Linked DNA regions of Methylosinus trichosporium OB3b. The protein of the gene in region 2 binds, or shares a complex with, the protein of the main gene of each other region. Links are inferred from orthologs where the notes say so. Each region holds a gene or a part of one and is shown on either strand. Other genes may lie near its edges. The genes, in order: trxA and CQW49_RS00590.

Region 1 (3,304 bases), 3.4 Mb from region 2 along the record:
CACGCGATTATGGAGGCTGAGGAGCGGTCCGGCCGGGGTCAACAACGTCGAGAGCATGCGTGTCCCTGCCGTCGTGCCGTCTGTCACGAAGGCGCGATTGACAGCGAATGAGTAGCCCTCCTGCGTCGCTTTAGCCGTGAAATAGAGCTTGGAGCCGAGAGGCGCGAAGGAAGTAAATTGAGGCGTCGGGGCGAGGACGACTGCGCGCTTGGTCGTCGCTGCGGTTCCTTGGGTCACCCACAGCTCTTGACCAGCAGGATTGTTGGCAATCACATTGGTCGCCACGAAATAGACTTTCGATCCGATTTTGACAAAAGGATCGTTGTTCGAGCCCCAATTGTAGAGATTGACATTGCCGAGCCGCTTGGTGCCCCCCTCCGTGCCGTCCGTGACCCATAGCTCACGGCTGTCCACCGAATTCGTCGTGACGGACAGCAGCGCGTAAGGCATCCCACGCAGCCGGCTGATGCTCCACACCCTCCAATTTGGGCTGGAAGCTGGTTTCAAGGATCTTGTTCGTGCAGCCGTGCCATTGGTGACCCAGAGATCGGGGCCGAACAGAATCCTGTTCCCGACAGTTCCGAGCCCCGGATAAATTGCGACGCCGCTCTTCCATTTGAGCACCTGCTCGCCCCCGATTCCGTGGGTGGCCCAGATATTGGAGCCGAAATCCGAGTAGATCGCGAAAGCGCCATTGGAGAACACCAAGGGATTCGCCGGGGGATGCCCGGCCCCATTGCCAGGTCCGGGAAGCTGGTCGGTGAGGATTTGCGTCCCGGCGGCCGTGCCGTCGGACGTCCACATCTCGTGACCCTGCAGTTTGGTCACCGCGGGAAAGATCGCCCTGTCGCCGATTGTCTCGAAACGCGTGTTACGCGACGCACTCCAACCGCCGCCGGGCGAGGACGACGCGGCGCCGGGGTTGATGTCCTTCAAGAGTCGCGTGCCGGCGGCCGCGCCATTGGTGATCCACAGCTCGCGGCCCGCCGCTTCCGAGGTATTGGAGAAGAGGACGTTGCCTTTGCCGACGCTGGTGAAGGAATAAGCGTCAGCTCCAGGGGCGTCGACGAGATCAATCAGCTTTTTCGTTGTCGCGCCATCGCTGAAATACAGCGCTCGATCGCCCTCTTTCGTCACCGCCTGGAACATTGCGACACAGGCCACGGCCACCGTCGCCGCCGTCGAAGCCGCCATCTTATGTCTCCGTCAAAGCGATCCCAATCGGGAAAAAGCCAAGTCAATTGCACCGTCTCAGCGAAAAACTATCGAACGACTATCGCCTCTGTCAATCGATGAATCGGCCGTCGCGTCTGGCCGCCGACGCGCTTTCATTCTGATTGCATCGACATGATACTTGCCCCAATCCAGAGTATGCCGAGTTTCGAGCCTTGCGGCGGTCGTCATCGAGCGCTGGAAATAGGCCGAGCGAAAATCTTCGTGGAGCCCGCGCGCGGATCGCTCCCCGCCCCCTCGCCTTGACGCCGCACGGCCCACTTCCTACTCTCTCGCCACGTTTCACTTCGAAAGGCGAACCATGTCCACGGCCATCAAAGTCTCCGACGCCAGTTTCGAAGCCGAGGTTCTGAAATCCGACCAGCCGGTCGTCGTGGATTTCTGGGCCGAATGGTGCGGGCCCTGCCGCACCATTGCTCCGGCGCTCGAGGAAATCGCCATTGAGCTCAAGGATAAGCTCAAGGTCGTCAAGCTCAATGTCGACGAGAATCCCAATGTCGCCGGAGCGCTCGGCATCCGCTCCATCCCGACCTTGATCGTCTTCAAGGACGGCAAGGCCGCCGCGCAGAAGGTCGGCGCCGCGCCCAAGGGCGAATTGCTGCGCTGGATCAATGGCGCCATCGGCGCCGCATGAGGCCTCGCGGCGCTGTGTAAGCTCTCGACGTAACGACGGCGAAGGCGTAAGGCTCCGAAAACGCCTTTCGGAGCCTCTCGCCTTTGCTCGACTTCTCCCCTCAGGAGCTGACGGCCATCGCCCTCAGCCTGAAGGTCGCGGGGACGGCCACCGTCGTCTCCCTGCCTCTCGCCATTTTCGTCGCCTATGCGCTGGCGCGTTGGCGCTTTCCCGGCCATGCGGCGCTCAACGCGCTCATCCATCTGCCGCTGGTGATGCCGCCGGTAGTGACCGGCTTCGTGCTGCTGCTGCTGCTCGGCCGCAAGGCCCCGATCGGACATTTCCTGGCCGAATATCTCGGCATCGTCTTCGCCTTCCGCTGGACCGGCGCGGCGCTCGCGGCGGCGGTGATGAGCTTTCCGCTGATGATCCGGCCGATTCGCCTCTCCTTCGAGAGCATAGACGAGCGGCTCGGCCAGGCCTCGCGCTCGCTCGGCGCCGATCCCTTATGGACCTTCTTCCTCGTCACCCTGCCGCTGGCGGCGCCCGGCGTCATCGTCGGCGCCATTCTCGGCTTCGCCAAGGCGCTCGGCGAGTTCGGCGCCACCATCACCTTCGTCTCCAACATTCCGGGCGAGACGCAGACCATACCGGCCGCGATCTACAGCCTCACCCAGACGCCGGACGGCGACGCCGACGCGCTGCGCCTCGCCGCCGTGTCGGGCGTCATCGCCATCGGGGCGCTGGTGCTGTCGGAGATCCTGCAGAAACGCGCCGACGCGACGAGGGCCGGCAGATGATCGCGGTCGACGGCCTGCGCCTGCGCCGCGGCGATTTCACGCTCACCGCCTCCTTCGCCAGCAAGGCGCGCATTCTCGCGCTCTATGGCCCGTCCGGCTCCGGCAAGACGTCGCTCGCGCATCTCGTCGCCGGCCTCGCGGCGCCGGATGCGGGACGCATCGCCGTCAATGGCGCCACGCTGGTCGACAGAGCGACGCGGCTGTTCGTTCCGCCAGAGAAGCGCCGCATCAGCCTCGTGTTTCAGGACGCGTTGCTGTTTCCGCATCTCGACGTGAAGACGAACATATTGTTCGGCCGTTTCTTCACCCCCGTCGCCGAGCGCCGCGTTCCTTTCGACTCTGTGGTCGAGACGCTCGGGGTCGCACATCTGCTGCGCCGCCGGCCGGGCACGCTCTCGGGCGGCGAGCGCCAGCGCGTCGGGCTCGCCCGCGCGCTCCTATGCTCGCCGCGCCTCTTGGTGATGGACGAGCCGATGGCCTCGCTCGATTTCGACCGGCGCCAGGAGATCATGGCGCTGATCGAGCGGCTGCGCGACGAATTCGCCATTCCGATCCTGCTCGTCTCCCATGCGGCCGACGAGATTTTGCGGCTCGCCGACGAGGTGGTGGCGCTGGAGCGCGGCCGCATCGTCGCGCAGGGCCTGCCGTCGGAGACGAT
Region 2 (3,212 bases):
GCGGTAGAGGATCGACGGTTTCCACTTGCCGCCGATGATGTCCATCGCGCCCTCGATCGGGCATTCGTCATAGTCCACGTGTCGCTGCTTGCGCATGAGCCTAGTATCCAATCTTGCCGTATCGACAATATAGGGCACTATCTGCGACATTTCTGCGTACTTCACGTTTCGGAGGCTGCTGGCTAGCTTGCGCGCGCCAATCACCGAACGGAGCGCAATTGCGATGACCAACGTCCTCACCCCCGAGCTCTATTGGACCGTGCTGACCGCCGGCCTCGCCTCGGTCCTGTGGATTCCCTATATTCTGCAACGTATCCTGGAGCTTGGACCGATCGAGGCCTTTCGCGATCCGTTGCACGAGGTTGCGACCAGGGCGCCGTGGGCGCAGCGCGCCAAGAGCGCGCATCTCAACATGATCGAAAATCTCCTCGTCTTCGCGGTGCTCGCCGTGACGATCCAGATCGTCGGCGGCGGCACGACGGCGACGGCGATCGCCGCGCCTTTGTTCTTTGCGACGCGCGCGACGCATTACGTCATCTACTCGCTGGGTCTTCCCTGGCTCAGGACGCCGATGTTCCTCATCGGCTTCGGCTGTCAGGTGACGCTGCTCTTCGCCATTCTCGCGCGCGGGTGATCTTCGTTGTATCCTTTGTATCTTCGTTGTGAATCTCCCCATTGAAGACGCGAGGCTTGAGTTGCCGAGCTGAGCGGGGAATGATAGGTCTTAAAATAAGCGATCGCTTGGCTATACAGTGGTGCTCGATCAGTCGTCACGTCGCTCTGGCAAAATACGCCGGGTCTCGGCGGCAGCGGAGGCCGATATCGATTCGAATCGATATCGGCTATTATCCAGCATACATGAGGTAAGGGTTCACGATGAATATTATTAATGATCGAGAATTGGCTTTACGATTTAAGAATGGTGCTGTGTCGTCTAAAGAGAGGTTTATCTACTTTTTTACATTTATTTTATTATCCGAAGCGCCGTACTTCTATAAGTATATTTTTGCCGATAATAGGCGTGATTTTGATCTATATGAGGATATAATAATGCTTGCAATAACAATCGTCGGAACGATTGCATGTTACATTTCAAATAAAACTGGCGACAACAGAGAGTTTGTAGAGCGTTACGTTTGTATTAGCTTTCCTGTATCTGTCCGCGCGACTATATTTTGTATAATAATTATTATCGTATCGTTAGTTATCTATGTTGCGGCATCAATAGAAATTTACTTTTTAAAAATCAGCCTGTGCTCTGAGTGCAAACTTGATGATCTAATGGATGCGTGGGGTTCTTTGGTTGTTACTAGCGCGATGATATATTTCTTTCATAGATTGAATACATCGATTAAGCTGGCGGCGAGGTAGCGTAGCGCATAAATTCTTTGATATTTACCAATAGAGATGACGCGCCGACTCCACGACACGGCCTCAATCCGATCCGCGCTCGACCGACAGCAGCGCCAGAATGCGCTTCGACAGCGAATCGCGCACGGCGCGATAGGCGTCGAGGATGGTCTCGCGGGAGCCCGCCGCCGCCGTGGCGTCCAGGGTCGGCCAATAGACGACGTCGATCGCCATGGTGCGCGTGAGCTCCAGCGCCTTGTGATGCGATTCCGGCGAGAGGGTCACGATGAGATCGAAGTTGGAATCTTCGAGATCTTCGAATGTGTGCGGCTTGTGGCGGGAGATGTCGATGCCGAGCTCCTCCATCGCCGCTATGGCGAAGCCGTCCGGCTCGCCGCGCTTCAGGCCGGCGGAGGCGAAATAGATTTCGCGGCCGAAATAATGCCGGGCCAGCGCTTCCGCCATCGGCGAGCGTACGGCGTTCTGCGTGCAGGCGAAGAGAACGGCTCCCGGCCGTGATCGTTCGCCTTCGCCGGGCATGGCGTCAGCCCTTCCAGTGCAGGGCGGTGATCAGCGTGAAGAGACGGCGCGCCGTGTCGGAGTCGCAGCGGATCTTGCCCTTCAGCCGCTCGGCGAGCAGAGCGGCGCCTTCATTGTGCAGGCCGCGGCGACCCATGTCGATCGCCTCGATACGGCTCGGCGTCGCCGTGCGGATCGCCGCGTAATAGGTCTCGCAGACGAGGAAGTAATCCTTCAGCAGCCGCTTGAACGGCGTCAGCGAGAGAATATGCGTGACGACGCTCGCGCCCGTCTCGTCGCGCACGTCGAAGACGAGCTTGGCGTCGTGCAGCGCGATGAAGAGCGCGTAAGGGCCGCCGTCATGGCCCTCGAGCGCGAAGCTGTTGTCCTCGATCAGGTCATAGATGGCGATGGCGCGCTCATGCTCCTGATCCGCGGCGCCGCGCCCGATCGATTGCTCGTCGAGCGTCACCGAGATCAGCCGCTGGCGCGCGTCCACCTCACGCTCCGCGCTGATCGAGACGGACGGCGACGGATCGGGCATGGGCCTGCAGACGTTCGGCGTCGCCGAGCGCGACGGCCGCCGGGCCGATCGCGCGAATGGAGGAGGCGTCGCATTTGAGGATCGAGGTGCGCTTCATGAAGTCGAGCACGCTGAGGCCCGAGGAGAAGCGCGCCGAGCGCGCGGTCGGCAGAACGTGATTGGAGCCGCCGACATAATCGCCGATCGCCTCGGGCGTGTAGGCGCCGATGAAGATCGCGCCGGCGTTGCGCACCTTCGCGGCCAGCGCCTCGGCGTCTTCCGAGACGATCTCGAGATGCTCGGCGGCGATGCGGTCGGCGAGCGGGATCGAATCGGCGAGCGACTTCGTCACGATGATCGCGCCGAACTCGCGCCAGGAGCGCGTGGCGATCTCGCGTCGCGACAGTGTTTCCAGCTGGCGCTCCACCGCCGCGGCGGTCGCGTCGGCGAAAGCCGCATCGTCGGTGATGAGGATCGACTGCGCCGATTCGTCATGTTCCGCCTGGGCGAGCAGATCGATCGCCACCCATTCGGGATTGGCGGTCTTGTCGGCGAGCACCAGAATTTCCGACGGGCCGGCGATCATGTCGATGCCGACGAGACCGAACACGCGGCGCTTGGCGGCGGCCACCCAGGCGTTGCCGGGGCCGACGATCTTGGCGACGGGATGAATGGTCTTGGTGCCATAGGCGAGAGCCGCGACCGCCTGCGCGCCGCCGACGCGATAGACCTCGTCGACATGGGCGCGCTTGGCGGCGGCCAGCACCAGCGGATCGATGACGCCATGGGGGGCGGGGACCACCATCACCAGACGCTCGAC

What was found.
Region 1: the proteins of CQW49_RS00590 (region 2) and trxA are in contact, whole or in part, in an NMR structure (PDB 2IPA), measured with the Bacillus subtilis proteins. The link is inferred for Methylosinus trichosporium OB3b from one-to-one orthologs.

What each region holds. Positions count from the first base shown.
Region 1 is NZ_CP023737.1:3,524,265-3,527,568, forward strand. What follows is about bases 216-3,200. They hold trxA (thioredoxin), read left to right. Parts: upstream 216-1,534; coding sequence 1,535-1,867; downstream 1,868-3,200. Other genes in these bases: CQW49_RS16820 (hypothetical protein), read right to left, coding at 216-1,194; modB (molybdate ABC transporter permease subunit), read left to right, coding at 1,951-2,646; modC (molybdenum ABC transporter ATP-binding protein), read left to right, coding at 2,643-3,200. In the rest of the region: more of CQW49_RS16820, read right to left, coding at 1-215; more of modC, read left to right, coding at 3,201-3,304. UniProt on the Bacillus subtilis protein: Participates in various redox reactions through the reversible oxidation of its active center dithiol to a disulfide and catalyzes dithiol-disulfide exchange reactions.
Region 2 is NZ_CP023737.1:117,835-121,046, forward strand. Bases 163-3,055 are described here. They hold CQW49_RS00590 (arsenate-mycothiol transferase ArsC), read right to left. Parts: upstream 1,891-3,055; coding sequence 1,435-1,890; downstream 163-1,434. Other genes in these bases: CQW49_RS00585 (MAPEG family protein), read left to right, coding at 224-634; CQW49_RS00595 (UPF0262 family protein), read right to left, coding at 1,895-2,413; hisD (histidinol dehydrogenase), read right to left, coding at 2,370-3,055. Outside these bases: CQW49_RS00580 (winged helix-turn-helix transcriptional regulator), read right to left, coding at 1-96; more of hisD, read right to left, coding at 3,056-3,212. UniProt on the Bacillus subtilis protein: Catalyzes the reduction of arsenate [As(V)] to arsenite [As(III)]. In vitro, can dephosphorylate para-nitrophenyl phosphate (pNPP).